4 regions of the Paenibacillus sp. FSL H8-0283 genome follow, and region 3 is predicted to be linked to each of the others. Evidence: riboswitches for the same ligand, from Rfam matches in the RefSeq annotation. Region 3 holds a riboswitch; each other region holds the start of a gene.
The links. A riboswitch is a leader RNA that binds a small molecule or an ion and turns the genes downstream of it on or off. The one in region 3 is predicted to bind cyclic di-AMP.
Positions count from the first base shown of each region.

Region 1: another riboswitch for cyclic di-AMP. It lies ahead of MHI52_RS00530 (C40 family peptidase); the one in region 3 lies ahead of MHI52_RS10750 (C40 family peptidase).
Region 2: another riboswitch for cyclic di-AMP. It lies ahead of MHI52_RS00150 (3D domain-containing protein); the one in region 3 lies ahead of MHI52_RS10750 (C40 family peptidase).
Region 4: another riboswitch for cyclic di-AMP. It lies ahead of MHI52_RS17715 (3D domain-containing protein); the one in region 3 lies ahead of MHI52_RS10750 (C40 family peptidase).

Region 1 covers NZ_CP150295.1:106,711-114,400, reverse strand. The annotation lists gene MHI52_RS00550 (transglycosylase domain-containing protein) at 1-438, shown strand, start outside; gene MHI52_RS00545 (YwhD family protein) at 637-1,140, opposite strand; gene MHI52_RS00540 (M1 family metallopeptidase) at 1,242-3,233, shown strand; gene MHI52_RS00535 (hypothetical protein) at 3,244-4,095, shown strand; cyclic di-AMP (ydaO/yuaA leader) riboswitch at 4,341-4,478, shown strand; gene MHI52_RS00530 (C40 family peptidase) at 4,482-4,952, shown strand; gene MHI52_RS00525 (GNAT family N-acetyltransferase) at 5,308-5,802, shown strand; gene MHI52_RS00520 (cytochrome c) at 5,953-6,309, shown strand; gene rbsK (ribokinase) at 6,384-7,367, opposite strand; gene MHI52_RS00510 (4a-hydroxytetrahydrobiopterin dehydratase) at 7,412-7,690, opposite strand, start outside.
Region 2 covers NZ_CP150295.1:30,108-37,797, reverse strand. The annotation lists gene veg (biofilm formation stimulator Veg) at 170-445, opposite strand; gene yabG (sporulation peptidase YabG) at 599-1,495, opposite strand; gene rsmA (16S rRNA (adenine(1518)-N(6)/adenine(1519)-N(6))-dimethyltransferase RsmA) at 1,555-2,457, opposite strand; gene rnmV (ribonuclease M5) at 2,462-3,007, opposite strand; gene MHI52_RS00150 (3D domain-containing protein) at 3,163-4,347, opposite strand; cyclic di-AMP (ydaO/yuaA leader) riboswitch at 4,621-4,874, opposite strand; gene MHI52_RS00145 (TatD family hydrolase) at 5,116-5,886, opposite strand; gene MHI52_RS00140 (HD domain-containing protein) at 6,220-7,497, opposite strand.
Region 3 covers NZ_CP150295.1:2,346,563-2,354,252, forward strand. The annotation lists gene MHI52_RS10720 (glycosyltransferase family 4 protein) at 1-918, shown strand, start outside; gene MHI52_RS10725 (membrane protein) at 1,054-2,109, opposite strand; gene MHI52_RS10730 (xanthine phosphoribosyltransferase) at 2,314-2,895, shown strand; gene MHI52_RS10735 (hypothetical protein) at 2,993-3,322, shown strand; gene MHI52_RS10740 (hypothetical protein) at 3,442-3,660, shown strand; gene MHI52_RS10745 (carboxymuconolactone decarboxylase family protein) at 3,803-4,132, shown strand; gene MHI52_RS10750 (C40 family peptidase) at 4,206-4,670, opposite strand; cyclic di-AMP (ydaO/yuaA leader) riboswitch at 4,676-4,807, opposite strand; gene pelA (pectate lyase) at 5,226-6,188, shown strand; tRNA gene MHI52_RS10760 (tRNA-Leu) at 6,365-6,448, shown strand; gene MHI52_RS10765 (carbohydrate-binding protein) at 6,594-7,690, opposite strand, start outside.
Region 4 covers NZ_CP150295.1:3,960,135-3,967,824, reverse strand. The annotation lists gene MHI52_RS17730 (M20 family metallopeptidase) at 16-1,191, opposite strand; gene MHI52_RS17725 (ABC transporter permease subunit) at 1,375-2,838, shown strand; gene MHI52_RS17720 (amino acid ABC transporter ATP-binding protein) at 2,825-3,547, shown strand; cyclic di-AMP (ydaO/yuaA leader) riboswitch at 3,766-3,960, shown strand; gene MHI52_RS17715 (3D domain-containing protein) at 3,963-4,637, shown strand; gene MHI52_RS17710 (polysaccharide deacetylase family protein) at 4,745-5,536, opposite strand; gene MHI52_RS17705 (hypothetical protein) at 5,690-6,031, shown strand; gene MHI52_RS17700 (PspA/IM30 family protein) at 6,143-6,814, shown strand; gene MHI52_RS17695 (DUF350 domain-containing protein) at 6,910-7,311, shown strand; gene MHI52_RS17690 (DUF4178 domain-containing protein) at 7,335-7,690, shown strand, end outside.

The sequences.
Region 1 (7,690 bases), 2.2 Mb from region 3:
GTTGCGGGAAAAACGGGAACAACCAACACGGATGCCTGGCTCGTTGGATTCACACCGGAGCTCTCCACCGCGGTATGGGTTGGGTACGACCAAGGCAAAGCCATCTCCACTTCGGATGGCCGCCGGGCAGCGCCGATCTTTGCCCAGTTCACAGAACAGGCCCTTGCGAGCGTACCACCCAAAATCTTCACCGTGCCTGATCATGTCGTAAGTGTCTATATTGATCCGGAATCCGGCAAGCTGGCAGGCAACGGTTGTGAAGAGAAACGATTGGAAGTTTTTATTGATGGTACTGAACCGACAGAGGTATGTCATGGTACGACGGATGATTCGGATTCTGGAGAAGATGAGAAGACTCGTCAGGTACAGAATCAACAAGGCATACAGGAAGAGAAACATTCTTGGTGGGGAGATTTCAAACGTTGGTGGGTAGAATGACGTAAATGGGCGATGACTTAGTTGCGTCACCTATAACCCCTGGTTATATTGAACAATTGGAAATTCACTTTGGATGAAAACTCATAATTATTCAGATCGATGAATACGATTAAAGCACAAGCAAAAGACCCCCAACCGAACTTTCCGGTCAAGGGGCCTTTTGCCTTTTTTCTTTTAGACTGTGTTGAAAGATCTGCCTTAGGCGAGTGCTTCCTTCAATACATCTGGAGAAGCATTCCACCAGTCTTCGTTGTGTGAGATCAACAGTGTCTTAAGTGCAGCTCGAGCTTCGGGTCCAAGCTCATCCAGCATGAAGCGACGCTTCAAGGCATAATCCATGCGATTCACATGTTCGGCCAGCAGTTTCCATCCACGTCTTGCTTCCGTATCAATCCACATCTCACATGCCGTTGCTCCACCATACAGTTGGCCTTCCTCCGTGCGGTCGACAGCTACCCACACCAGCCATACCTGGCGTCCGTTGGGCACATCCTCACGATTAGTAGAGAACTTGATATTGCGTTCCACTTTGCTCTTCGCATGCATCGCACCGATATCGATTTTGGCTTCGCCATTATCAATAATGACCGGGGAAAGGTTATTCAGCTCAATGGAGCCTGCACCGAAGCCTTTATGCTTGCTTTTTGCACTAACGATATTCAAGGCAATCTGTTTTTTGCCGTTTTGCTCGTTTTGGTCCATGTTTATAACCTCCAAGGGTTGATACAAATATTTTAACTAATAATTGCCCCATTGCAAACATATACATGCTGTAGATGCTTGTCAACGGGAGGTATTTAACGATGATTCCACGACGCGCCAAGAGCTGGCTCACTGCATCCCTGGCCCTGTGTGTACTTGCCGGAGGGATATGGATCACTCTGGGTTATAATCGCTCAACTCATTCCGAATTGCCAGTACTCGCCCCCGAATCGGGCAAGCCTAAGGCAATAGCCCCAACGCCAGCACCTCCAGAAAGTGTACAGACCCCTACTGCCGAAGTGTACAGCAACCGTGTTGTGGAATATCACATGGATGTAAAACTGGTCGAAGGGAATGTACTGGAAGGGACTCAGACGATTACCTGGACACATCCAGGTAAAAAAACCGTCAGCGAGCTTTACTTTCATATGTATCCCAACGCCTTCTCTTCTGCTGACACCACCTTTATGAAGGAATCCGGTGGAAAGCTTCGGGGTGATGTCATGCCTACCAATGGTTATGGCTCCATGAACATTACCGAAATGAAAACGGAGGACGGGCTCTCTCTGCTGCACCGGATGCAGTATGTGCAACCAGATGACGGAAATATCAAGGACACCACCCTCATTAAAGTACGCTTGCCCAAACCCGTCAAAGGCGGGGAAAGCATCACGCTCCACACCCGATTTGAAGTGAATCTGCCGAAGATTTTTGCCCGGATGGGAACTGCTGATCATTTTGTCATGGCAGGTCAATGGTTTCCCAAATTAAGTGCCTATGAACCTGTGGGCAGACGTGGACGAACAACGGAAGGCTGGAATCTGCACCAGTACCATGGCAATTCAGAGTTTTACGCTGACTTCGGTATATATAGTGTGCGTATTCGGGTGCCTGAAACATACAAAGTAGCTGCTACTGGATTTCCGACGCAGCAAGCCGTGGTGAAGAATGGAGAAAAGGTCTATCAATTTTACGCCGATGATGTGCATGACTTCGCATGGGCAGCTTCACCGGATTTTGTCTACGCCGAGGAACCCTTCTCTGCACCCAATGTGCCTGGTGTACGAATCAAGTTATATCTGGACCCTGCTCATCAGGATCTGAAAGAACGTTACTTCTACGCCGCGAAGGCCGCTCTAGCCAATTATAGCAAATGGTTTGGCCCATATCCTTACGCTACCTTATCCATCGTAGTTCCACCCAAAGCGGGGAACGGCGCTGGAGGTATGGAATACCCTACGCTAGTTACGGCCTTTGGAGCCGATGATACTACTCCGGGTTATGACCTGGAACGTACCGTAGTCCATGAGATCGGACACCAGTACTTCTACGGCATGGTTGCCAGCAACGAATTCGAGGAAGCCTGGCTGGATGAGGGATTCACCTCTTATGCAGAAGACAAACTGATGGAGCAGGAATACGGATTGATTCCGAATCTGCCAGTACAATCGGGACTGATTACGTCTCCTTCATCCTTAACACAAGAATCCTGGAAGTTTGATTCACAGAATGAGTATGCAGCCAATGTCTATACACGTGGCAAACTTGTATTGCTTGGTATCGAACATCAAGTCGGTGCCAAAAAGATGGAACGCATCCTCTCTACCTATGTGAAGAAGTACCGCTTCAAACATCCCACTTCGGCTGATTTTCAGAAAATTGTGGAACAAGTGACCCGCACTTCCTGGTCTGATTATTTTGATCAATACGTCTATAGTAACGGGATGGCTGACTTTGCTGTAGAGAAGATTCGTGTTACGCCCGTACAGAAAGACGGTCAAACATTGTACGAGTCATCCGTGACGATCGCAAAAAAAGGTAGTGATTACAGCGCCGTTCCTGTTCGCATTGCTTTTGAAGACGGGCATATCCTCACCAAGCAATGGAATGGCAAAGAAGATCGCATCACGTATAAATTAACTCACACATCCCCCGTATCCTGGGCCATGACCGATCCCCTGTACTCGATCGTGCTGGAGAACCGCCATATGAACAATTTCCTGAAATCCGGACTGGATGAGCAGACGAAGTCCCGCTGGAGCATGAGTGTAACCAAACTAATAGAAGCCATATTCGGAGGTCTGTCATGGTGAGGTGGAAACGGTGAAAGCGAAAATACGTGAAGGCTGGTTTCTCGTCCGTCAGCATATGTTCATTGCCGCACTCTTATTTCTCTATCAACTCATTTGGGGATATTTCTTCTATCGAATGGTACAATCGGCCGTCATCCCACTGCTCCTTCGCTATCCAGATGCTGATGCCGGTGAGCTGAGTACACTTTTGTTCAAAATGGAAAGTCAACTTAACCTGTCTACCCATCCGGAGGTTCATCGTTATCTATGGATTCTCGGGGGCATGCTGCTGGTTCGCATGTTGATCAGCCCCCTCATTCAGGCAGGACTGCTCTACTCACTTCAGCACTTTAATTCTACAGAAGAGCGCATCCCCTTTGTCCGCGGAATCAAAAATCTGTGGAAACCGATGCTACTGCTCCACACCATACGTACATTATTGATACTTCTGCCCGCCTACTGGCTCATACCGAAGCTTTACTCAATTCTCATGGACGGATTTCATTCGCTTCAATTACTTTTGCCTGGTATACCTTATGTTGCTGCCTGGATTGTATATGGTTGGATCATCCACCATGTCATACTCTACATGCAGTTCGGTGTTTCGGCACCAGAAGGAGAAGGCGGGGCTCACGGCACCCTCAAAGCCCTCTGGATTGCACTGCGTCATCTCATCGCCGTAATCGGCATTGCACTCCTGCTGGGCGGAGTACACCTGCTCGTCTTTGGGGCATTCACTACAGCCTCATGGTTATTAACGGGACTTACCGGGCTTATACTACAACAGACGTATCCACTTGCCAGGTGTCTATTAAGTCTGTGGAAAATATGCAGCCATTTCCGTTTATGGCAGTCCAAAATATCCAAAGGTGAGAGCAGATAGTTTAAAAATTGTTACCATCAAATGTTAAACTCATGGCCTAATATGTACTTATAAATAGGCAAACCTCAACCTTTCCCCGTCAAAGGTCGGGGTTTTTTTTGCTAAATTTGTTGCTAAACGTTGCCAAAGCCGTACTCCTCTGTTACAATAATCGCAGTGAGTTTTTAGTAACAACTTTGTAATATTTACATTCATATTTGTAACTACTTAAAATTAAATCATCATTTCTTGATTTCGCAGGTGCATAACTAGCATAGCCAAATTCCTGGCACCTGGGAAGCGGGGGAACCAGTTATGGGTGAATTGATCTTGCTACAGAGGGATCATAGGGGACCTTCAACCGAATCCTTAAGCTAACCTCGCAGGCGTTGGAAGGGGAATATCTCTTGTTCAAGAAGAAATTAACCGCAGCTGTACTTAGCATCACATTCGCATTATCGCTTGGTGCAGGTAGCGCATTCGCAGATTCTAAGATGGACAAAGTAATTGATTCAGCAATGGGAACTACATATCAAAGTGGAGGAACAACGCTCAACGGCTTTGACTGCTCCGGATTTACACGGTATGTATTCGAAAAGTTGGGTATTGATTTGGCACGCCAATCCAGTTCCCAATTCGACATGGGCGATTCCGTATCCCGCATGGAAATGAGAGCTGGCGATCTGGTGTTCTTTAATACAACAGGTAAAGGCGTATCCCATGTAGGAATCTTTGTAGGGGATGGAAAGTTCGCACACTCCTCTTCTTCCAAAGGCGTTACGATCAGTGCATTGAGTGAAAACTATTGGGCCAATCGTTATGTTGGCGCAAAACGGATTATGAGCACGGACGCATATGAATCACTGGCCCTTGACTAGGGACAAGCTGAGCAACATGATGCTGTAACCATTAAACATACTGGAACGAAGCAAGAAGCATAACAGAACCGCCCGGTACATTCTCCGCAGGAATGTATCCGGCGGTTTTTTTGTGCTTCAATCCTTATTCATGTTGCAAGTTATACTCGGGGCATATCCTGCGACATCAACAGGTTCATTTTGCGTTCGTTCGTCCGTGCCCTTATGATGTTTTTACCCATCCCGTTATAATATAAACGAAATTACCGGAACTTTTGTTTCATTTTTTTTCTTGGGAAGGAAGACTTGCTAAATGAACATCTCTTTTGTAGAGTGGACAAAGAGTTCTGTTTCAAGGAAAGGAGCATGCAGGTGTATGAAGGAAACCCCTGTGACGTTTCACGTTGTACCCATGCGAGAAGAACATGCGGAGCTTATCTGCAGTTGGCAGTATGATCCGCCTTACAATATCTACAGCTGGCTCCCCTGGGAGCAGATGAAAGCTCTGGAAGTGGAATTCGGAGATGCACAGCTGCGGCAGGAGCAATATGCGATCGTCTTGGATCAGAACGATCGTATATGTGGGTTTGCTCAATACTTCCCACTTCAAGGGGTAACCCGGATTGGCCTTGGCATGCATCCAGAGCTGTGTGGTCAGGGTCAAGGGACAGCTTTTGTCACTGCCATTGTACAGGAAGCTATTCGCCGAAATCCCACGAATGAGATTGATCTGGAAGTACTCACTTGGAATGCTCGTGCCATTCAAGTCTATCTGAAGAGTGGATTTGTCACCCAGGATACATACGAACGACAGACCCCCAGCGGCTTGAAGCCCTTTCACTGTATGGTTTATGAAGGGCCTCGCGGTTAGAATCCATTGCAAAACAACCAAATTTGCCCCTTGTTATGTGATTAGTTCAAAAAATTCCCACAAAATGCTATGATGTCAGTACAGGTTCCGTTATAATGATATGGATAGTTTCAGGTTAGATGATCTTTCATTCTGGAGGGGACATAAGGGATGCACAAATGGATCATGAGCGGAGTATTTTTTGCAGCATGCGCTTTAGCTATTGTTTTAATGTTTACGCTTCCAGGGAAAGAAGAAGTGGCTGAAGAAGCCAAGCCAACCATGCCGGAAGTAACATTGGATGCCGGACAAGCTGAAGCACTGGTCAAAGCCAATTGTATCTCCTGTCACGGGGATCAGCTTCAAGGTGGCGTAGGACCTGCTCTGGCCAACATCGGCAGCCAGGATGATCTGGAGAAGATCTATTCTACGATTGTCAAAGGTAAAGGTGGTATGCCTTCCTTCAAGGGCAAACTGCAGGACGAAGAGATTGCAAATATCGCCATGTGGCTGTCAGAGAAGAAATAATCTCTGCACACGCATAACAAAGAGGCGCTTAATCCCCTTTTCGGAGAATAAGAGCCTCTTTGTTATATCAATTATTAAGCCTCTGCGGCATGCTCAGCCAAAAAGGCCTCAACTTCACGTGCGGACGGCATCCCGGACTGGGCGCCGAGCTTTGTCACGGATAACGCGGCCGCACCCATGGCGAAGCCTACGGCCGCGTCCAAAGTCTCACCGCGCGCGAGGGCTACCGCCAGCGCGCCGTTGAAGCAATCGCCAGCGCCGGTCGTATCGACGGCGCTTACGGCGTAGCCGGGCGCACGGCACGCGCCGGCACGCCCTGCTTGTACGCGGCCACCAGGCGCCGCCGCGTAGACAGCCCCCTCGGGGCCGAGCGTCGTGACGACAGCGGCCCCGAGGGATGCGGCGAGCTCTGCGACCGCCGCATCCAGGTCTTCCGGCCGGAGATGATCCCGGCCGGTAAGCACGGCAAGCTCGCTGCGGTTTGGCGTGACAACGTCGACGCACCGCAGGAGCTCCTGGGGCAGACCCGGCACCGCGGGAGCCGGGTTGAGCACCACCAGTGCGCTGCCTTCAGCCGCCAGTTGGGCGGCGCGGGTAACCGCTGGCAGCGGGATCTCCAGCTGTAGCAGCACCGCTGCCGCTGCAGTCAGGCTTTTTACCGTATCCGCCTCTTCCAGCATCTCAGGCACCACTTGCCCATTCGCACCAGGAATAACGATAATCCGGTTGTCTCCCCGAGAGAGCCAGATGGAAGCCGTCCCTGTAACCGTGTCTTCCAATATGCGAACCTGCGAGGCATCTGCACCACTTTCCGTCAGACTGTGCAGCAGACGTTCGCCAAAACCGTCCGATCCCACCGCACCAATCATCGTAGTCTGTCCACCCAGACGCGCAACGGCAACAGCCTGGTTGGCCCCTTTGCCACCAGCGAGATAATGTAGCTCCTCACCGCTCACCGTCTCTCCCTCTTCCGGAATCGTGTCTGTCTTCACCACAAGATCCATATTGAGACTGCCTACGACAGCAATAAGAGGTTGTTTCTGATTATAGTCTGACATGTATGGTTCACTCACTTCTGGCCGCGTGATAATAACCGACCTCGTTATTGCGACCTCATTTTGTCATAAGCTTCGTTATATTGCCCTGCTTCCTTGATATCTACAGATGTGATACCACCCGCATCCCATGATGTGAGACGCAACGTAACCGTTGTATAATCAATCGTAATAAAAGGATGATGATTGAATGCTTCCGAGATCGCAGCGACCTCATCCACAAATGCAATCCCTTTCATGTAGTTGGAGAACACGAATTTACGTACAATCCACCGTCCCTCTTCCAGTTCCCAGCCTTCCAGCCTTCCCAGATGAGCTTCGACTTC
Region 2 (7,690 bases), 2.3 Mb from region 3:
AGTTTCCTGCATTGCTTAAGAAACTGTCCCTTCACCTGTCCATATAGTATGCCGCGACCGTTCCTCGCTCATTCCTGAGTATGTATGGGTTACGTTAGAAGGAGAATTGGTGTTTAAAAAAACAAAAAAGCGATCCGCCTTGTGGGGCGAATCGCCTGTAAATCGATACTTACGTCTCCATATAGGAGCTATGCGTCTGGCTGCCCGGGTCATAAACCATGACTTCCACCGATTCCGTAAGTATATCCGCATAACTATAAGATACTCGCTTGAAGGTTTCTTGCTCCTCATCAAGCTTAACAATAAAAACAGAAGGGTACGTTTCTTCCAATACACCCGTACGCTCAATGGTCTTACGGCGGCCACCATTAGCCCGCAACATAATTTTCTGACCAATATGTGCATCGAGATTGCGTTTGATATCCAACAGCGTGTTTTTAGCCATTGTCGACGACCACCTCTTTTCTTGTCCATTATACCGGATTTTACAGTCATTGTCAAATCAAAACTAATTATTATATCAGCATCAAAAAGTTGTTGTCAATGAATTTTTTTTCAAACAAAAAAAGCCCCAAATTGGGACTTTAAATGGCCTACATCAGACTGCCGACGGGTTCACTTTTAGCGTAGATAAATCATTCAGCCCAGGCAGACCTACCCGGTAACTCCCCCGTGTCTCGACACCACCCACACCCTGGCTACCACTGATGGTATTGTGCAGAACATCACTCATGTTGACCGTATCGCGCACAGAAGTAAAGGAGGCCTTGGCTGCCACATAGACCGGATCAAGTGCATGAATGAGAATTCTGCCTGGGGAACTGGCAAAGTTTGCTCCAGCGCGCAGCAGTGCCTCAAAATGGGACTGACAGGCCCCTGCAACAATAGTGAGGGCGTCCAGATGGCGTTCATATTGTCTGGCCACCTGAATGGCCGATACAAAATTTTGCGAGTTCTTGTAGCTACCAAGACTATATAAGTCATAGGGCTGACGTGTCTTTAACACCCCATCATGACCCGTAATAACTACGATATCCGGACGTACTTTGGGTAATAAGCGGTATAAGGTATCTGCCATTGCCGATTCATGGACATACTGTCCCTCTGCGGGTACACGAAGTTGCTCATAGAGATCCATACTTTTTTTCAAATAGTTCGGATCTCCATCCAGATGAAGCACCTTTCCAGGCATTTCAAAATAAGCCGGTTCCTGCTGGGCAGACCAATCCTGTACCAGACCTTCACGATTCCGCTCAGCCTGTTCCATACGATTCTGCTGCAGACGGGACAGGGTCTGATGTGCTTTAATATGCGCCTGTCTGGTCTTGGCGCTTTGTGGTTCGTAGGGAACCTGTATCAAATCGTCCACCGGGGAATCGGCAATCAGCCGGAACTCAGTCCCTTTAATGACCGCAGCATCCAACTGGAGGCCTTCCACCCGAAAAGTCACATCGCCGCCGTATGACTTCCGAACGACCAAGTCTCCGATATTCATCAACGTAATCACCTCTACCCCATCGTATGGGCAGAGACCCGGTTTGGTTCATTCAAATTTTACAGCGCTGCACGTACCCCTGCTTCCCACATTACGGTGCTGAGTGTGGCATACTCTTGCAGACTCAATGTCTCTCCACGCCGGGACGGTTGAATACCTGCCTGCTCCAGCAGAATGTCTGCCTGTTCCCGGTTCTCCTTTGTGAAGAAACGTGCTTTCAAGTTGTTTGAGATTGTTTTTCTCCGCTGGGCAAAAGAAGCCTGTACCACTTCGAAGTAGTGTGCTTCATCCGGAATCTCCACTGGCGGCTGCTCACGCACTTTCAGCTTAATGACAGCTGATTCCACATTAGGTTGCGGAATGAAGACCGTAGGAGGCACAATACACACAAGTTCCGGCATACTGTAGTACTGAACTGCGATGCTTAGACTACCGTAGTCTTTTGATCCTGGTGCAGCAGCCATGCGTTCAGCCACTTCTTTTTGGATCATGACAACAATGCTGTCTACCGGCAGCTTCTCTTCCAGCAGTTTCATCATGATTGGAGTCGTTACATAATAAGGCAGGTTAGCCACGACACTGACTTTGTCCACGGATGCAAAATCCGTATTAAACAACTCAGCCAGATCAAGCTTCAGCACATCCCCATGATGAACACGTACATTCGAATAAGGCTGCATCACTTCTCCCAGGATTGGGATCAAGCGCTGATCAATCTCTACGGCTGTGACAGGACCGGCTACCCGAGCCAGTCGCTCCGTAAGGGCTCCAATACCCGGCCCGATCTCTAACGCACCCTTGGACTCGTCCAAATCGGCTGCATTAACGATTTTGTTTAGTATATTTTGATCGATCAGAAAGTTCTGACCCAGACTTTTCTTAAATGAGAATCCGTGTCTTTGAATAATCTCTTTCGTACGCTTGGGCGTTGCAATTTCAATCGTCTCTTCCATGTTCTTCATATGCTCACAATCCTTCACGTTCAATTTGCGCTAATGCTGTAGAGAATTCTTCCCGTGTAATCTGAAATACACTGAGACGTTTGTGGAACTGCTTTCCGTTACAATATCCGATGCCCAGCAGATTGCCCATCTCCATGCGACGTGCAGCAGCCTGCGGATGCACAATAAGTCCTGCCGCGATCAGGTCCTCCCAATCGATCAGGCTCGGAGCACCTTCGTATGAAGTATGTACGCGCGCCAGAGCATGACGGATCGCCTCTGGTGAGGCATTCTCCACCCCAATGTCCCCTTTGCGCGTTGCATCGGCTTCCGGAATGAAGGCATGTTTGCAGCCTGGCACCTTGTTCGCAATAATTTTTCGAATGCGTTCGCCAGCATGATCCGGATCTGTCAGTACAATGACTCCCCGTCTCTCCTGAGCAAGCGCAATCCGCTTCAGAATGCGTTGGTTGATTGCTGATCCACCTGTTTCTATGGTATCGGCTTCCACGGCCCGACGGATAGCTACCGTATCGTCACGGCCTTCCACCACAATGACTTCTTTTATCATGTTCCATTTCTTCCTTTCTAACGCAAAAAGAAGAGGAATATCCTCTTCTCTGCCAAACGGCGGGGGAGACTGAATTCAGACTCCTCCGCCGCATATTCCGCATGAATCATTCATGCAACTATTTTATAGCATTCCCATTTCAAAGTAAAACGATTTTAGTTCGCTTCCGGCTTCACCGGACCGATCACGTAGACCGTCTTGCCTTTCTTACGTCCAAAATTCAGGGCATGCTTCACACTGTCATAATACACATCAATTTTGTTGCCTTTAATGGCACCGCCTGTATCTTCCGCACGACGGAATCCCAGACCTTCGATATATACCCACCAGCCAATTGGAATGACTTTGGGATCAACCGCAATGGTGCGTCCTTCCGTTACACGAGTCCCGGAAGCTGTTTTAGTTCCAATGCCAGGCTCTTCGGAAGAGTAGGCAGTCATGGATACATTTTTAAGTACTTTGGAGTATTTAAAAGAAGTCCCGGATACGGTAATCACTTTGCTGCCCGAGGCAGATGTTTTCTTCGAGTTCGTTGTTGTAGCCTTTTTGGTTGTTGAAGTTTGAGCCGATACGGTCTGAATCTCAGGTTCTTTCACGACCGGTTTTGCTTTTGTGCCGACAGCGATCACTTTATCTACACGATTATTAGCGACAGATTTGCCGACCATTTTTTTGGAGACCAATTCTCCATCCTGAAATACCTTTTCGATATGCTGTACAATTGTGCCTTCTTTGCCGTTCACAACGACACGGTTATCACCTTTGTACAAGCTAGGGTCAGCCGTTTTGATGACTTTGTAAGCGATCGGTTGCTCTACATCCACTGTACGCTTTGTTACGCGCACTACACGAATCTTCATCTCCGCTTTGATAGCAGTTCCAAGCGCCGGATACACTTTATCATTACTTTCAACTTGAATACCTGATTTTTGAATTGCATCTTCTACCGATGAATCGGTTGTATACAGAGTCTTGGTGTCTCCGTCTGCCGTAATGTTAACTGGAACGGCCCGCTCAATAACGATTCGGTCTCCATCTGTTAACGCCCCATTCATGGACATGGATACCTTATCGTGAGGGCTGACTGTGATCGACTGCTCCTCCAGCATTTCCTGAAGCATTCCTGTACGAGTCTCTACCACCTGAGCTTTGCCATCAATAACCAGTGAAATTTGTTTCCCGGCCTGACCGTAAACGACTAACAAGATCATGATTGTAAGCGCAATTGAGAAAATCGCGATCAATGCCATTTGACGCATGTTCTCATGCTTCCACCGCAACGCGAAAGACTTACTGGATGATCGTGACTCATGGGTCTCTTCTGGTTGGAATGTGCCCACTTCTCCGTCCTCCTTCATAGCCTCGCCGTCTAAAGTAATGCATGATGTCTTTGACGTGACTATACCAAATTTTCTACAGAACACAGATTGGACCAACATAATCCGGTTCTGCACCATGAATCAATCTTCGCAACATGATGTCATCCTCCTGAATACCTACCGTATGATGACAATATTTCTTTTATTCAAAAACAAAAAAGCCAAAGAAAGAGTGTAAGAGGAACTCTTTCGTGGCTTCCGAATGATTTTGAATATCGGAAATTCATGCACGAGGTTGCCTCTCTTTTTCCGCTTGCGAGGTTAGCTGTCGGGTTCGGGCGAAAGAGAGCCGCCCTATCTTGGGTCACCCGCTCATGGCGGACGCCCTTGAATTCACCCCGAGACCCAAAGAAGAAATCAAATACGGCTTCGCAGTTCCCTTCGCTGCTTTTGGGTCAGCGAACGTTGCGCATCGGCCAAATACACCGATGTTTAAGCCCTATTGGTTCCCCCGCTCTCCGTTAACGGAGACTCAGCGAGACTGATTCATGAAAGTAATGTTGTTTCATCGGAAAGTGTCCCTTTGTTCATCCCCCGAACATCTGTCCAATTTTCCGCACAACAATTCACTGAAAAGATGATATCCTGTTTTGATGCATGTTGTAAAGCGTTGATCAAGTACGTTTTTCTGAATATTTGGTTAAAATATTGTAATATTCTTGATTTATTTGGATCAAAGGGCAAATTACCTCCGCTTACCTGCCTTTTTCACCTCATTTGCTCGTTTTTTTAACGAATCCCAAATCGTTCCATGGCATTTTTGGTTGTTATTGCAGCAATTTCCTCCACCGAAATGCCTTTAATTTCCGCAGCTGCCTCTGCAACCAGACGTACATGCGCTGTCTCATTTCGCTTCCCACGATAAGGGTGCGGTGTCAAATATGGAGCATCTGTTTCAATGAAAAACCGGTCCATAGGAACCTTCTCCAGCACCTCTTTGGGTTGCTTTGCATTTTTGAATGTGATCGGTCCTCCGAAGGAGAGATGGAAGCCCATATCGAGGCAACTTTTTGCTGTTTCCCAGCTGCCCGAGAACGAGTGCATCACACCACCAACTTCACTCGCCTTCTCTTCACGCAAAATTCTTATGATATCCTCATGCGCATCCCGATTATGGATGACAATTGGCATGTTCACTTCACGCGCCAAAGCAATTTGTTGTCGTAATACGCGATGCTGTATTTCTTTTGGTGAAGTATCCCAGTGATAATCCAATCCAATCTCACCGATCGCAACCACTTTTTCATGCTTGCATAAAGATGCAATCCACTCCAAATCGCCCTCCTGCATTGTGATCGCATCTACGGGATGCCACCCTACAGCTGCATATATAAAGTCATATGTTTCAGCGAGTTTCATTGTGGTTGGAATTGTCTCCCGGTTAAAGCCAATGTTGATCATGCGACCAACTCCTGCATCCACAGCACGCTGAATCATTTCCTCGCGGTCCTCGTCGAATTGTGGTGCATCCAGATGTGTATGTGTGTCGAACAGCATCATGTCTGTATCTCCCTTCATGTCGAAATAACGACTATCTTCTTTTTCAAAATCCACTTTGTAAAATTCAATAATTTAATGACTCATACATAAAACATTTTGGGTAATCTGTGTATTACATCATTACGTTTGTTTCTTCACAACTACAATATATAGAAGATATACGGATATTCTGATCTATATATTGCTAATTGTGCTCATTCTGCCTGCTTGCATTTACAAAATTATGTCGATCTACATATACTCCCCATTAAAGCAGATTACTGTATCATGGAAAATAGCTCTTTTAGAAAGTGTTTTGATATCGAAATTCTTCATCGGATTATACCCACACGATTACAAGAAATAGGGGCGTATATGTGACGGTAATTCGTGAATAATCGCATCCACCTTGTTTTGCGGGTAATACAAATGATGTTTCCCTCGGTGAAGCCCACTGATGGAACGGACAATGTCAGATACTTCTGACAACTCACGTAAATTGTCCTGTCGATCCAGAAGAAGAATCTGCTTATCTGTGGATTCATCCGGACGAAACACATCATACGGATTATCCGAAGGAAAATCAATTTCAAGATCATATTCGGGATCGAGGCCAGCCTGTACAAAAGCTTCCCGAATCTCTTCCATCATTGTCAAGTCGACCTGTTCAAGCTCTACATACTTATATAACTTGCGATCCATAAAACGTTCGCATAACTCACTCAGAACAGTATCGTCCTCCTTGCGCCACTGCGTAAATGCCGTCTGAATTAATGCTTCATCCAACTGCAAATATTCATCCACGGATAATTCTCCTTCAAATAATTGAGGGAGTGGATCAATCATGAAGCGGAATTGAAAACCATGTTGTAGGAGTGTTTTCGCTCGCTTGAATATTTGCCGCAATATAATTTCAGAACTACGAGTTACCGGATGGAAGTAAATCTGCCAATACATCTGATACCGAGACATTAGGTAATCCTCCACAGCATGCATGCCTGACTCCTTGACTACAATCCGCCCATGATAAGGACGCAGCATCCGAAGGATACGATCAAGGTCAATCGTGCCGTAATTTACACCTGTAAAATAGGCATCCCTGAGCAAATAATCCATTCGGTCTGCATCAAGCGGACTGGTCACCAAGTTCACCACAATCGGCTTTTCATACGTTTTTTGAATGACAGACGCTACTTTCTCAGGAAAATCAGGAGCATACCGTCTTAAGATCGCCCCTACTTCGGTATCACCTGTAATAATGCGACAAGTCCAATCTTCGTGATTCATGTCAAAAGCTTCCTCGATGGAGTGAGAGAATGGCCCATGCCCGAGATCATGAAGTAGAGCTGCACACAGAGCTACAATCTTTTCTTCCTTCGGCCAATCCGAATAATGACTTCTTTCAAATTGAGAGATGATCTTGCGTGTGATCTCATAAACACCTAGTGAATGTGAGAACCGACTATGCTCTGCTCCGTGAAAGGTAAGGTAAGAAGTACCCAGTTGACGAATCCGGCGTAAACGCTGAAATTCTGGGGTGTTAATTAACTGCCATATAACCGGATCTTGCACGTGGATATAATTATGTACCGGATCTTTGAATACTTTCTCTTCCGTTAAACGTTGTTCCATGTCGACTCACTCCTTTAATTTCTTTTATATTAACGCTTTGAGCTCTGCGATTCATCTAAGATTCGACACCATATGACGAACTTTGTCGAATGAAGTAGTTTTGTCGTTTTCCAAATCGACAAAGCTGACATTGAGGTTTAAATGCGAAAAACGGCTTCCAATCCCTTACCACCAGTAACCTTGTGAAAAACAG
Region 3 (7,690 bases):
ATTCAAACATATCGTGATTATCTTTGGTGGACCAAACTGCGTATTCAGAAGCCCTATGATCTGATCCATGCCCACCACCCAATTACAGGACTTGCGATGAAAACAGTTTTCCCGGATACACCCCTCATTCAGACGATTCACTCCAGTTATGAACGAGAATTAATCCTTAATGGACGCATTGAAACGGATGGACCGGAGCATCGATTCCTGCTTGCGATATATGGTGAGCTGGAACACCAGGCAGAGCGCCTTTTGACGGTGTCGGATTCGTTCCGCCGTTATCTGGCTCCCTACGTGAAGGAACCTGATGTCATCGGTGTGATTCCCAATGGATTTGATGAGAAGCGCTTTAAGCCGATCCCTCATGATAATGCGATACCACAGCTGGTCACGGTATGTCGACTTGTTCCGGCAAAAGGGTTGGATATTCTTTTCAAAGCTTGTGCGGAACTGAAGGGTCGAGGTCATGATTATGTGTTACATATTATTGGAGATGGACCGATTCGTCCTGACCTGGAAGAATTGGCGCAGCGACTGGGGATCTATAATGAGACCATTTTCTATGGTTACACACTGCACCCTGAGGAATTCATGCCATTCTTTGATATTTTTGTACTTCCTTCACGGGCAGAAGCATTTGGTTCCGTCTTTGCTGAAGCGGCTCTGAGTTGTCTTGCCCTTGTGGGTACGGATGTAGGTGGTATACCGGAACAGATCGAGAACGGTAGCAATGGGTTGCTTGTACCGGCAGAAGATCCTTCTGCATTGGCTGAAGCGCTTGAAAAGGTGATGCTGGACCCGGCTTATCGTTATGAACTTGCCCGTTCAGCGTGTGAAAAAGCCAAGACACATTACTCGCTCGGCAGATCAGTCAATGAGCTGAAAAAGATATATCTACAGTTTCCTAGCCAAGCCTAAAACGTAGAGCAAAAAGTGCGAGCCGCTGTGATAAACAGCGGCCTTTTGTCATGTTTAAGGAAAGAGTACCCGCGGTGAATTGTGGTTAGAAGGCAAACGGATGCTCATATTCATGAAATACATGGACCGTGAGATTTATATATTGTTGCGTTTACGAAAGGTGCCCCATCGGTTCAGTACCAATTTGGCAGCCCAGATTAATGCCATAGTTCCAAAGATGGGGTAAAGGATGGACAGCAGGGAACTGAATCCAAACTGGCTGAGTGAGTAACACAATAGCATAATGGTTAATGTAATGAAACGGGGGTGGACACGTATATGTTGTCTCAGTTGCAAGGTCATTCCATAGATATCGGCTACAAAGGTAGTGAATATTTCCATGAAAATAAGGGATACATATACAGATTGCACTGCCCATCCAAGTTGAAAGGCAATGCTGCCCATCGGGATTTCGAATTGGATGATGCCGGGCATCTGAGCTGACATGGCAAAATGAGCTGCCATCAGCATGAAACCAACGCCAATTCCACCCAATACTCCACCCCACTTCAGCACATTCCGACTACGAATCTGGTTACCTACAGGCACAAGAACAGCTTGAGCCAACACCAGATTGAATGAAGTATACAATAGTGGAGACAGCCACACTTGAATAGGGTTTGAGTCTGTCGTCAGTGTGATGAATCGGGAAGCACCTGGATGATGGATCGTACTGGTGATCATGAGCAGAGATAACAGGAGCATCATGGGCACAACGATGCTATTCATTTGTAGGATGGCTTGAATGCCCCGACCGAGAAGCAGATATGTCCCTACAAGTGTGACGATCAGACCTGTCTGATAATGCAAACCCAGATGCTCGACAAAAACGGAGCCTGCTCCGGCAAGCATGACACTGTTCACGCCAATGAGAATGAGAAGGGTCACCCAGGTGATCCATTTGCCCGCCTTATGGCCGAATAAATGTTTGTTCAGATCCTCATAAGAGCGGGACCCGGTATCGTGAGCGATCAGCATCATTTTGGTACCTAACCAGACAAAGAGCATGGTGGATAAGCCTATGGTGATGGTGGCCCATTTGCCATACTGGGTAAAAAACTGCAAAATTTCCTGCCCTGTAGCGAAGCCGGCTCCAACAACCGTTCCAATGTATGTAAATGCGATCTGCAGCACCCGAAATGCCTGTTTCATGTGTTTCCCCTCTCAGGCCCCTGTATAGTTTGGACATGCGGGTACCATGGTACAAGGTATGCTTGACCCACGAAAGTCATGACAATCGATAATGAGCTTTGGCTTGAAATGCGTCCCAAGGACAGCGTCAAGGCAATTTCGCTTGAACTTATAGATAGATATATGATACTTTTACCTCATAGGATAGGCTTGGGAGGTCAAATCATGGAATTATTGAAACAACGAATTTTACAAGAAGGTGTGGTTATCTCGGATCAAGTATTAAAGCTGGATGGTCTGTTGAACCACCAGATTGATCCTGCATTAACGATGGAGATGGGACGTGAGTTCGCTGCCCGTTTTCGTGAAAGTGGAGTAACTCGGGTAATCACGGTAGAATCCTCAGGGATTCCGGTTGCGTTTGCCGCAGCCTATGAACTGGGGGTGCCACTTGTATTCGCCCGTCGCAAAAAAACACTTCTGGCTGATCCTGATGCTTACTGTGAACGTGTACCGTCCTTTACCAAAGGAATTGTAACTGACATTATGGTATCTCGCGAGTTCATTCATGAGAATGACCGCATTTTGTTCATTGATGATATTATTGCCAATGGAGATGCCGCTCGTGGCGTCATCAAAATTATCGAGCGTTCCGGTGCGGAACTCGTCGGATTCGGCGTTGTGGTCGAGAAAAGTTTCCAGGCAGGGGCACGCACGATTCGTGAACAGGGTATTCCGGTGGAAGCCTTGGTACGCATTCGTTCCCTGAACGATGGAACAGTACAATTTGACGATAACGAAATGTGACATTTTAAAGGAATAGGGCCTATTTTTTGAACTATGCCTTTGCATGACCGCCGATTTCATTTATAATGGGGTTATGTTAGGGAGAGGAGGCAACACCATGGGGAACCAACCGGCAACAGAACAATTTTTTAATGATAAGCTGGCGGAATCGAAAGTTCATTTTGAACGTGCCCTGGATTGTAAACATACGGAATTCGATGACCTTTATCCCTATATGATTGAACATCCTCAATTTTTCTGGTACAAACGCTATGTTGCCTGGTCAGAATTACTGACGATTGTAGGCTTGTGCGAAGAGTTGTCCTTCTCTTGGAAAGAACAATTTACACCGCATCAAGTGGAGTACCTTGAAGAACGTGTGATGTCCGCCAAAGTGCTTGATTTTTGGTTCGAGAAGAACGACAGCAAAGAGCACGCGCAGCGGTAACTTTCAGTCGGGACATAATTTCGAATGACATGACAGTCCAATACAGTCACGTGAGACCTAAATGACTTTTCATTTAGGTCTCTTTTTGTAAATAAATTTGAAATATAGGAGCCATGAAGATGATTAGTGATACAGAATTGGACGCCCTGCGTCTGTCAGGTGAGAAAGTTAGAGTCGTACGGGACGAGCTGGAATCGAACGACGTGAAGGGGATTGTGGTTGCCTGGGATGGCGAGCAGGTACTTATCCGTCGTCAGAATCGACGTGTCGTTAAGCTGGACCGAGGTTACAGCTATCAGCTGTTCAGCGAGCCGCGCCAGAGTCCACTTAGTGAGTAACAGCTTATAATTATGGCAGTGGCCATGAGCGTTAAATGTTTGGAATTACCATGATTTCTTGGCATAATTGGCTCACTCGGGAGAGAAGATAGGTACAGTGAGGAAGATCTGTAACTATAGCCGAGAGGGTGTGCTACAAGCCATGACATTGATGAATGATAAAGTTCATGCCTACAAGGATCAGATTGGAGCATTAAGCGATGTACTGCCAGGTGTGGTGAAGTCGTATCATGAGTTTACCGGAGAATGTTTCCAACCTGGTGTGATTGATGCGAAGACAAAACAGCTAATTGCGCTTGGCATTGGATTATTCGCCAACAATGAGGTATGTACCTTCTACCATGTAGAAGAAGCCCGTGCTAAGGGCGCAACAGATCAGGAGATTATGGAGACCGTAGCCGTGGCTGGAGCTGTTGGTGGAGGACATGCCCTGTCTCAGGGTGCGATGCGAGTGCAGAAGGCGCTGCATTAGTAAGCAATGCAACATACATTTTTAAGTGCAAAAAAGGCATCCGGTTAATAACCGATGCCTTTTTGTATGTGAATCACATTTTACCTAACATTTTATCATACATAAACTGTCCAGTTACCCGACGTGCTGTTACATAACGATCATTGAAGTATGGATTCGATAACTTCGTGATGCTTACACCTTTACTGCTGGAGGCATGAGCGAATTGTCCGCCGCCGATATATACACCTGTATGTGAAATGCCTTTGCCTGTTGTATTAAAGAACACCAGATCACCTGTCCGAACATTGCTCTTGGATACGGGAGTACCTGCTTTGGCTTGCTGCTGCGAAGTACGTGGTAATTCAATGCTGTATTTGTTGAAAAGATATCTCATAAAACCAGAACAGTCGAAGCCGGCTACAGTAGTGCCACCCCATTTGTAAGGAATACCTGTCATGTTGTTCACTACGGAGTTGATACTGCTTGCCTCTGTGCTTGTTGCCCCGGATGTAAATAATACAGCTGCTCCAAAAATGGAGATAATCAGTTTTTTCAAAATCAATGTTCTCCCTTCGATGCCTACGGAGTTAGCTAAGGGTTCGGTAGAAGGTTCCCTATATTTCCTATGTATAAGAATAATTCACCCAAATTGGTTCCCCCGTTTTCAAACATGAAACTCGGCAATGAATAATTAAGTTTTTGTAACTATTTGAAACTATATTGCATAAATGCGTAATTGTCAAACCCATTTAAAACCCTTCGTAATACCTCAATGTTAGCGGAATTAAGGTTTTTATATGAAAGAAGGGATCAAGTTTGGGTATCATTCATGACAAAAACGTCATTATTGGTTCGTTTAAGACGAATTTGGATAAATAAATAGGTTTGTCATGAGTTAAAAGAACTATCCCGTTATGTAGAATTAGAGAGATTATATTCATTAAGTTGCATATATTGACAAAAATCGATTTTTTGCATATTATCTGATTATCCAATCCACATATTGGATTAAAATTGATTTTATTATGCGATAAATACAAATAAAGGAGGTTTGGGGCGTATATCATACGTAAAGTAGAAGTGGAAGATTTATAAAAACGAACATAGGAGAGTGTTACATTTGAAAGCGAAGAAAATAATTACTTTTGTCCTGGCATGTACGATGGTGTTCTCAGTAGTTGGAATGGCAGTTCTCCCTGTAGGGACGGTATCTGCTGCAGATGCGTCGGGTACTACAGCGAGTATTTCTGATATTTTGAAGAACCAGCTGCCGGATGGAGGTTGGAGAAAAGATTATAAACAGACAAGTGGAGAGTGGGCAAAGTCCACGATAGACAACAAGGCTACATACTCAGAAATTAGAAGATTGGCGAAGGAATTTAAAAAGACGAATGATCCGCGTTACTCCACAGCTGCAATCAAAGGAATTAACTTTTTGATCAACATGCAGTATTCAAACGGCGGGTGGCCACAAGTTTACCAAAGCTCCGGATACCACAAGCACATCACTTACAATGATGATGCCATGATTAATGTAATGATCATGCTGGATGAAGTAGCAGCACGAAAAGGTGATTTCTCATTTATCGACAGCACACTTGCTAACCGCAGTAAAAATTCAGTTGCCAAAGGTGTGGAGGCGATTCTGAATACACAGGTCGTTTCAGGTGGTAAGCTGACAGCATGGGGACAACAACATGATTCCAGCTCTCTTAAACCAGCGAGCGCAAGAATCTACGAAGTGCCATCACTGACAGCTGGAGAGAGTGTAACGATTGTTAAATTTCTGAAAACCAGACCTGCTAACGCTAAAATTACCGCATCCATTAAAGGAGCGGAGGCTTGGTTTAACAAAGTGAAAATTACGGGTTACAAGTATGAAAGAGCTAATGGAGATAGTAAAATTATCGCTGATTCCAAAGCTGCACCAATTTGGGCACGCTTCTATGAGATCGGAACGGATAAACCAATCTTTATTGGTCGTGACGGGGTAGTTAAATACAAATTAAGTGATATTGATAAAGAAAGAAGAGGCGGTTATGCATGGTATGGCAACTGGCCTTCCAAGCTGTAATTTGTAGTATGCTTCCGTTTTAATGAACCAAACTATTAACAGCAGTTAAAGGTAAAGCCCGAATCGACATGGACGTCTGATTCGGGCTTTATTGTTATTACTTTCAGTGTTGACATGATAGATTACGCATGATATATTATTTCTTGTCGCCGATATTGATGACGGAGATACAATATGCGGTCGTGGCGGAATTGGCAGACGCGCACGGTTCAGGTCCGTGTGGGCTAACCCCCGTGGAGGTTCGAGTCCTCTCGACCGCATCTAATAAAAAGACTCCTTAAGCTAACGCTTAAGGAGTCTTTTTTTGCATTTTTTGATATAACACTAACTTTAGTGATGAGTATTCAAGAGGTTAGTGCTTAGCTGCACGTACAGCAAATGTCTTCCATCAGCCATACGGAACGTTTATTGTGCTGCGGTAACATTAACGCTGTCAATATTCGGTCCTTCCGATCCGGTGGTAACTACTTTCAATGTATTGGTCCCCGTGTTCATGGGAACCTGTATTGTTTTTTCAACCCAAGTGGACCAGCTTCCCGTAGCCGGAAAGGGCTCGTTGCTAATGACTTTGGTTCCGTTCACAAAAATGTCGAGGTTCCGAGTGCCGCTTTCCAGCGCATAACGAAACTTTACGTTTTTGGTACCTGTTGTCGTGTTATTAATGCCGTTCCATTGAATGGCCGAACCAGTCATCGCATTGAAGTTAACATACCCGGACCCAGTGTAACCGGTGTAGATTGTTTCAATGGTAGCTTCCGTAAGTGACGTTCCGGTCTCGGCTTCATACGTAGTGCCACTGCCTGTATTCCCGCCGCTATTTCCGCCAGTAACGTTGGCAACAAACGTTGTTACGCTCTGAGGCGGGAGCTGTGCCGTGAAGGCTCCATTGGATACGTTAAGCGAGGTTCCGCTTGCCAGATTTCGACTGCTGTCCGTAATCCATGAGGACACAGTAGAGGCATTACCATTTTGCAGAACGAATTTTTGGCTTGTGGCTGAAGTTCCACGGTTAATTGCCACGACGACGACTTTGTTATCACCTTTATAGGCTGAGACAAATGTGTTTGTATCCGGATTTTTCGTTGCATCGACTCGCAGGTAGCCTGGACGCACGAATTTAGAGAAATGAGCCATATTATACCCGCGTTTGCTTATGGTACCGTCCTCTTTCATCGGACCATACTGTCTGCGGATGTACCACCACACGTAGGCCTGGAAATCACCTTCTACCATGGCATTGTGCATGTGATAGGAAACGTCTAATGCTTCAGGCCAGCGGTCTGCTGAGTTGTTGTCACTGTTTGGAACATACACTTCAGTCATCCACAGTTCTTTACCGGCTCCTTTTTGCTTAAAGAGAGGGTAGGCAAAATTTGAAATCTGGGTTCCATACGTATGTGCTCCCAGAATGTCCATGTTGGCAAGTGCCTGCGGATCATTCAGGATTGGGTCGGATATGTTCTTTAAGTACTGGAAGGATTCAGGCGCCATGACTTTGGTAC
Region 4 (7,690 bases), 1.6 Mb from region 3:
TGTTGAAAGTAAATTTTAGCGAATAGCTTGCTCGAACTCCGTGCGGATGGTTTGAAGCAGCTCTGGCTGGCTCAGTACGTCATAGGCTGTTGTTGCAAGTGCCTTGGCTCCCAGAATCATGCCATCCAGCGCACGCTCCTGAAGTGCAAGGTCACGGAAGGCTATGGAGTGCAGTGTATGCACCTCGTCTACAACACGAATGTAGGGATGAATTGCAGGACATTTCAGGGAAACGTTACCGATGTCCATAGAGCCGTGATCATTACCACTCACAATCTCTTCTTGCGGGATCCCAAGTTCCATCAGATTTTGACTAAACGCAGCTGAGAATGCTTCATTGGTAACCATCTCGTCATAGGACGTTTCATAGTTGGATGTCACCAGCTTGCATCCTGTCTGGAGAGCAGAACCTTCAGCGATCTGAATCACACGTTCTGTGAGGATATTCAGTTCTTTACGAGTTGCTGCCCGTACATAAAATTGCGCAGAAGCATAGTCAGGAATGATATTTGCTGCCTGACCTCCGTTGTTGATCACACCATGAATCCGAACGGTGCTTTTCACTTGTTGACGGAATGCATTAATCCCGTTGAACGTTTGAATGACGGCATCAAGAGCATTAATACCTTCGTGCGGACTTGCAGCGGCATGTGAAGATCGGCCATGGAATTCAAATTGCACAGCATCAATAGCCAGCGAGCTGCCTGACTTTTCGTAGGCATAATATGGATGCGCCATGAGAGCGACATCACAGTCATCGAACAAACCTGCTTCAGCCATCGGAACTTTGGCACCACGTGTCTCTTCAGCGGGGGTACCAAACACTTTAATGGTTCCACCTACTTCATCCAGAATAGATTTTAGCCCAACAGCGGCCCCAAGACTCATCATACAGATTAGATGGTGACCACAAGCGTGACCGATCTCCGGCAAGGCGTCATATTCGCACAATAAAGCAATGGTAGGGCCGGGTGTGGCGGCTGAATAGGTTCCGATAAAGGCTGTCTCCAGACCGAGGATTGGAGCATCTACAGTGAAACCGTGGAAGAGCAGTTCTTCTTTCAAACGGGCAGAAGCAAGGAACTCTTCATTTCCCAGTTCGGGGTTGGCACCGATATATGATGAAATGGCTTTAAAACGGGAAGCATATTGATCAATAACCGTCAGAATTTGTGATTTGTTAGCAGTCATTAGTAAACTCCTTATGCAAAAATGAAAATAATTCATTGATTATATCATGTTTGCTTTATTTTTTCAGAAACAAGTCAAGATTTGTATTGTCAAAATGCATTGCATAATCATGCATTGTACTTTATAATGACTCAGTCATCAACATGAGAAGCATACAAAGTATTGTAAGGGGAGAGAAAAAGGTTGAAATTAATAAGTCGTTACACCATGATGCTGTTGACCTTTGTTATTCTGCTGACGACTGCCGTTCCTGTGGCACTTGCAAGTGGAACTACAGATAATTCAAGCAGTAAAAAACTGGTGCTCGGTACAAGTGCCGATTTTGCACCATATGAATTCCATAAAGTGATTAATGGCAAAGATGAAATCGTCGGCTTCGATATTGAGATCGCCAAAGAGATTGCCAAAGATCTTGGCGCTGAGCTTGTGATTGAGGATATGGGCTTCGACGGTCTTCTGCCTTCATTGCAGAGCGGGCGTGTTGATCTGGTGATTTCAGGTATGACGCCGACGGATGAGCGGAAGAAAAGTATCGATTTTTCCGACACCTATTATAAATCAAAACAAGTGATTATGGTTCGCAATGTGGATAAAGACAAATATCCAACCATGGCAGAACTTGAAAATGCGAAGATTGGCGTTCAGAAAGGCTCCATTCAGGAAACGATCGGACAGAGTATTCCAGGAGCGAAGCTTACTGCGCTGGATAAAATCTCGGATATCGTGCTTCAACTGCAAACAAAACGCATTGACGCGGCAATCGTTGAAGATACCGTTGCTGTAGGTTATCTGGACGATATCATTGGACTTGCTGCTGCTGTTCCGGACGAAGAGCAAGCAGAAGCGGCAATCGGGATTCGTAAAGGTAATACCGAGCTGCTAGCTGCAGTAAATGGAACACTAGAGCGACTGAAAAGCGAAGATAAAATCAATCAGATGGTGACGGACGCCAGCCTCTTGATGGCGGATAAAGCGAACAAATCACAAAATATTTTCCAAGTATTCTGGGAGTACAAAAGTTTCTATGCTACAGGTGTAGGATACACACTTCTGTTGTCTGCACTTGGGGTTATCTTCGGGGTAATTATTGGATTGATCATCTGTTTGTTCCGTTTGCATGACGCTGCAATCTTGCGCTGGATCGGTACGGCATACGTTGAAGTGATCCGTGGCACACCGATGCTGGTACAATTGATGATTATTTACTATGGTTTTTCTCTGAGCTTTGGCATTAACTTCACTGCACTTCAGGCAGGTATCATTACACTTTCAATCAATAGTGGTGCCTATCTGGCGGAGATTTTCCGTGCAGGTATCCAAGGTGTGGATCGTGGTCAGTTGGAGGCAGCGCGTTCATTAGGTATGGGAAGAGGCGCCGCGATGCGTTATATCATATTGCCACAAGCCTTCAAAGCTGTATTACCAGCGATCGGTAATGAATTCATAACTATCATCAAAGAATCCTCCATTATCTCCGTTATCGGTATGGTGGATATTATGTATCAGGCAAGTGTAGTCAAGAACATTACGTACCAAGGGTTGAGTCCATTTTTGATTGCAGCAGCCATCTACTTTGTAATGACGTTCATTTTGTCCAAGCTGCTGGGACGACTGGAAAGGAAGTTGAGTGCAAGTGATAGACGTTAGACAATTACACAAATCTTATGGAAATAACGATGTGCTTAAGGGCATTAACGTGACGATTGGCAAAGGTGAGGTTGTCGTGGTCATCGGTCCTTCCGGTTCAGGTAAAAGTACTTTCTTACGTTGTCTGAATCTGCTGGAACAGCCTACCTCAGGAGAGATTGATTTTGAAGGCGTGTCAATCACGGACCCCAAGCATAACATTAACGCAACTCGTGAGAAAATGGGCATGGTGTTCCAGCACTTCAACCTGTTCCCACACAAAACGGTACAGCAAAACATCACGATTGCTCCGATTAAAGTGAAGAAACAATCCACTCAGGAAGCGGAGAAAATTGCCTCTGATCTGCTTAACACCGTGGGCTTGTACGATAAAAAAGATACATTCCCGAATCAGCTGTCTGGTGGACAGAAACAGCGGATCGCCATTGCTAGAGCATTGGCCATGCAGCCGCATGTGATGCTGTTTGACGAGCCTACGTCGGCACTGGACCCTGAGATGGTCGGCGAAGTGCTGGATGTCATGAAACGTCTTGCAGAAGGCGGAATGACGATGGTCATCGTAACCCATGAGATGGGTTTCGCACGTGAAGTGGGAGACCGCATCTTGTTCATGGATGGCGGGGTTATTGTGGAAGAGGGAACACCTGATGAGGTGTTTGGAGCACCCAAAAATTCACGTACACGTGATTTTCTTGCGAAAGTACTCTAAACGATGTGATCAAATAGCGTTACTGACTTCGAGTCGGTAACGCTATTTTTTATGGATAATAATGACGTATGGATTCGGAAAAGTAACTATTCTGTTACCAAATATAAAGGAATCGGGTCAACCAAACTTTCTGAATTAACCAGTATTCTTACAAATGCTTACATGCTAAAAACCATTTGGTAAGAATTACTACAAGTTCAGGTTACAAAATTGTGATATATTGAACTCTGCCGAAACTTCCGGATAGGGAGTGCGGGGGATGTAACGATGCAGATTGTGCAGGGGGAAGATCTACAGCACACTGCTTGGGGTGAATTGGGTACATAACGTTTCAAATGTAACGAAGAACCTATAGGGTGGGCTCCTCATCCGAATCCGACAACTAACTTCGCAGGCACAATGAGGGAGGAAGACCATGATTAACAAGAAACGTATAGCCAAAACAGCAGTAGCATTAATGACAACAGCAATGCTCATTCAAGCCGTTCCGGCTCACGCCGATTCAGTTCATGTGGCCAAAGAAGGGGATACCTTCTACACCTTATCAAAACAATATGGAGTAGCACTCAACACGTTAATTAAAGCAAACAACGACATTTCGGCTTACAACATTTATGGTGGTTTGAAAATTACGATTCCCGGTAAGGCAAACAATGTAGCAGCCGCTGCGGCAACGGAGAGAAAGACCCAAGCGAAGACTGTTACTACAGCAAGCTTGGACGTCAACGCAGATAACAAAGTTGTTCAAGCCTGGGGTAAGACATTCGATTACAGCAAAGCTGTGAACGTAAAAGCAACGGCATACTCTGCAGATCCGTCTGAAAATGGAGGCTGGGGTGCAGTCGATTATTTCGGAAATGACCTTGAACTGGGTACGATTGCAGTGGATCCAAGTGTAATTCCACTTGGAACCAAAGTACTGGTAACTGGTCACAGCCATCCAGGATTGCCAAAACAGGCTTTTGTAGCCACAGCGCGGGATGTGGGCGGTGCAATCAAGGGTCACCGGATTGATATCTTTATCCCGGGTAGCAAACAGACTGTAAGTTCATTTGGTTTTCAGGATATCGAGCTGTACATTCTGAAGTAGAGAGAAAATAACATTTAAAATGAATTCAAACAGGGTGTCTGCCAGTCGCTAATTCGCGATTGAACAGCACCCTTTTAATATTCTCATTATTTGTTATCACGGTCGTCCTAATCTTTGGCCTTTGGCAATCCCAACATTTCGTCCAAGGTGACCAGTTCATATCCCCGATTACGTAGTTCCTCAATAATTTCAGGCAAAGCCTCAATCGTGCCGTTCAGGTTTGACCCTACACCGCCTCCAGCATGTTGCAGAACGATGGAGCCAGGTTTCACGGCAGACAGGATGTTATCTTTCACCTGTTCCTTTGAAAGGCCTTTCCAGTCCAGGGAGTCTACGTTCCAGTTCACAATGCTATAGTGTTGTTTGGCAGCCCATCTCAGCTGTTCTTCATTAATGTCTCCATAAGGTGGCCGAATCATCTTGGGCGTATAACCCGCCAAACGTTGAATAATATCCCCGGTATGTAAAATTTGTTTGCGAAAGGCATTCATCGACAGCTTACTGAATTCAGGATGATTGTAGCTGTGATTACCAACCATATGCCCTTCTTTAACAATGCGTTTCACTAGATCCGGATGTTTCTCAGCACGACTACCCACGATGAAGAATGTAGCTCTGACATTGTATTTCTTCAATACATCCAGTACTTGTGGAGTAAATCGTGGATCAGGTACATCATCAAAAGTCAGTGCAACCTTCTTGGTTGAAGGACCATTGGTTTTGAACGTATCGGCATATTTTTGACGTAATTGTCCCAATGTCAGTTGTTCTTCTTCCGCAGAATCCGAACCTGATACGGATTCACTTGGCGGGCTTGAAACATCCTGCGATGAAACTGGAGCATGAGATCCCCCGAGAAAAATAACGATAACCATCAGCATAATGAGGCGTACGCGCATAATAACGGCCTCCTTTTCCAAAATGACGTTCTCCTTGGTATGCCCGGGGGTTCCATAAAATATGCGCAGTGTGAGAAGTTTCATTGCCGATTTAGCTCATGACAGCCATAATTCCTCCATATATAACATATAGAAAAGGATAGGTGGATGGGGATGAGTACATTTGATTTGAAATCCATACGTTTACAGGTGATTGAAGCAGGAGAAGATAAGGTTTTTCTCGTTACCGGAGGAAAGGCGCATATTGGCGCCGTAGCCACGTTCTATGTGGATCATGAGCGCGTAAGCGGGACGACAGTACATATTCCTGGGCATAAAGAACAAGAGCTGTGTGAGCGGCTTGCCCGAAAGGCTGCCATGCAGCTGAAAGTAACCGTTACGGTGATCATGGGTATCCATTTTGATTCCATCATGCGGATGCAGATCGACGAAATCGTGCAGACTGCAGAGAGGTTGATGGAGGATCATCTGAACAAAGATAAACGATCTTCCTGACATAAGAGCCATCGAATGTTTTGATTTTATTTGCTAAAATTGAAACGAGTTGTAGATTGTTACGTATGTATGTTTATATACGATGTAATATCGACTAGGAGGAATAACATAATGTCCATTTTCAAACGTTTGCGTGATCTAACTATGTCTAACATCAACGCCATTATTGACAAGGCGGAAGATCCAATCAAGATGACGGACCAATATATCCGTGACATGCAAGAGGATCTGGAAGATGCGGAGAAAGCAGTAGCTCAACAGATCGCCATTGAGAAGAAATTCAAGCAGTTATTCGAAGAGCAGGAAGCTCTTGTGAAGAAACGTGAAGAGCAGGCGCATACGGCGGCACGTGCTCAGAATCTGGATTTGGCTCGACGTGCCCTGGAAGAGAAAAAGGCTGCTGAAGAGAAGATGGCTGAGTACAAAACCAGCTATGACCAAAACAAGGCTTCTGCAGATAACCTGCGTGGCAAGCTCGACGAGATGCGTAAGCAGTTGACTCAAATGAAGAACAAACGTGAAACACTGGTAGCCCGTTACAATGCAGCAAAAGCCCAAACGGAAATCAACAAAGCGTTGAATGGGTTTGGCTCTGATACTGCAAGTGCTGGTATGAAGCGTATGGAAGAGAAAATGATGCAGATGGAAGCACAGGCCGAAGCAAGTAACGAAATGTCTTCCAAAGGAAAATCTTTGGATGAAGAGTTCGAGAAGTTGGGTAAAGATCAGGCTGTTGAAGATGAACTCGCAGCATTGATGAAACAGTACGATAATAAGAACTAATACCTTGGTTGTCAGCAAGGTTAACCAGCGGAGGAGAAGAGTATTTCTCCTTCGCTTTTAAATGCGGTTCATGTTGATATGTGGGGGCTGTGTAAATGGATTTGAACATTTTGGCGATGCTGGTCTGGACCGGATCTGGTTCGGTTTTGCTGTTTGTCCTGATGTATGTTGATTCACTGTTCACGAAATATAAGGATTTTGCTGAAGTTAAGGCCGGCAATATGGCCGTTACTACACGTATGGTTATGAAATTATTTGCACAAGGATACGTACTCGCTACGTCCATTTCTACGGCCGGTCACCTGGGAGAAGCACTGCTGGTCTCCGTTGTATCCTTTATCATTTTGTTGATTCTGGAGAGTGTTGTACACTTTATGATTCGCAAATGGGCCAATCTGGATCTGGATACGGGAATTCAGCAAGGGAAGACAGGGTACGGGTTGTTCTCTGGCGCTTTACATATCGTGGGCGCACTGATTATTGCAGCTTGTTTATAAGATAAGGAACAGGAGTAATTCTCATGAGTGTATGGAAACGAATTAAAGGAATACTAACGAAACCTGAACCACCGCAGGCAGAGAAAACGATGCTTCAGCTTGCACCTGGTGATATCTGTGAGGTTTCTCTGGTCACCTATGAAGTCGTTGGTCGGGTGCAAAATCGTGCTCGAAATGCAGTTGTGCTCACACTGCAGGATGGTACCGCATTTCGATATTTGCATATCGAAGAACGGGAACTCACACGTTACGCCCTATATACACCAATTGATGGCAGGCTTGATGCACCTGATGAGGTGCCTACATTGCTGGATCTGGATGGACGCGCATATCATCTGGAGGAAGAGTATGGAGGCATGGTATCAACGGCAGGTAGAAC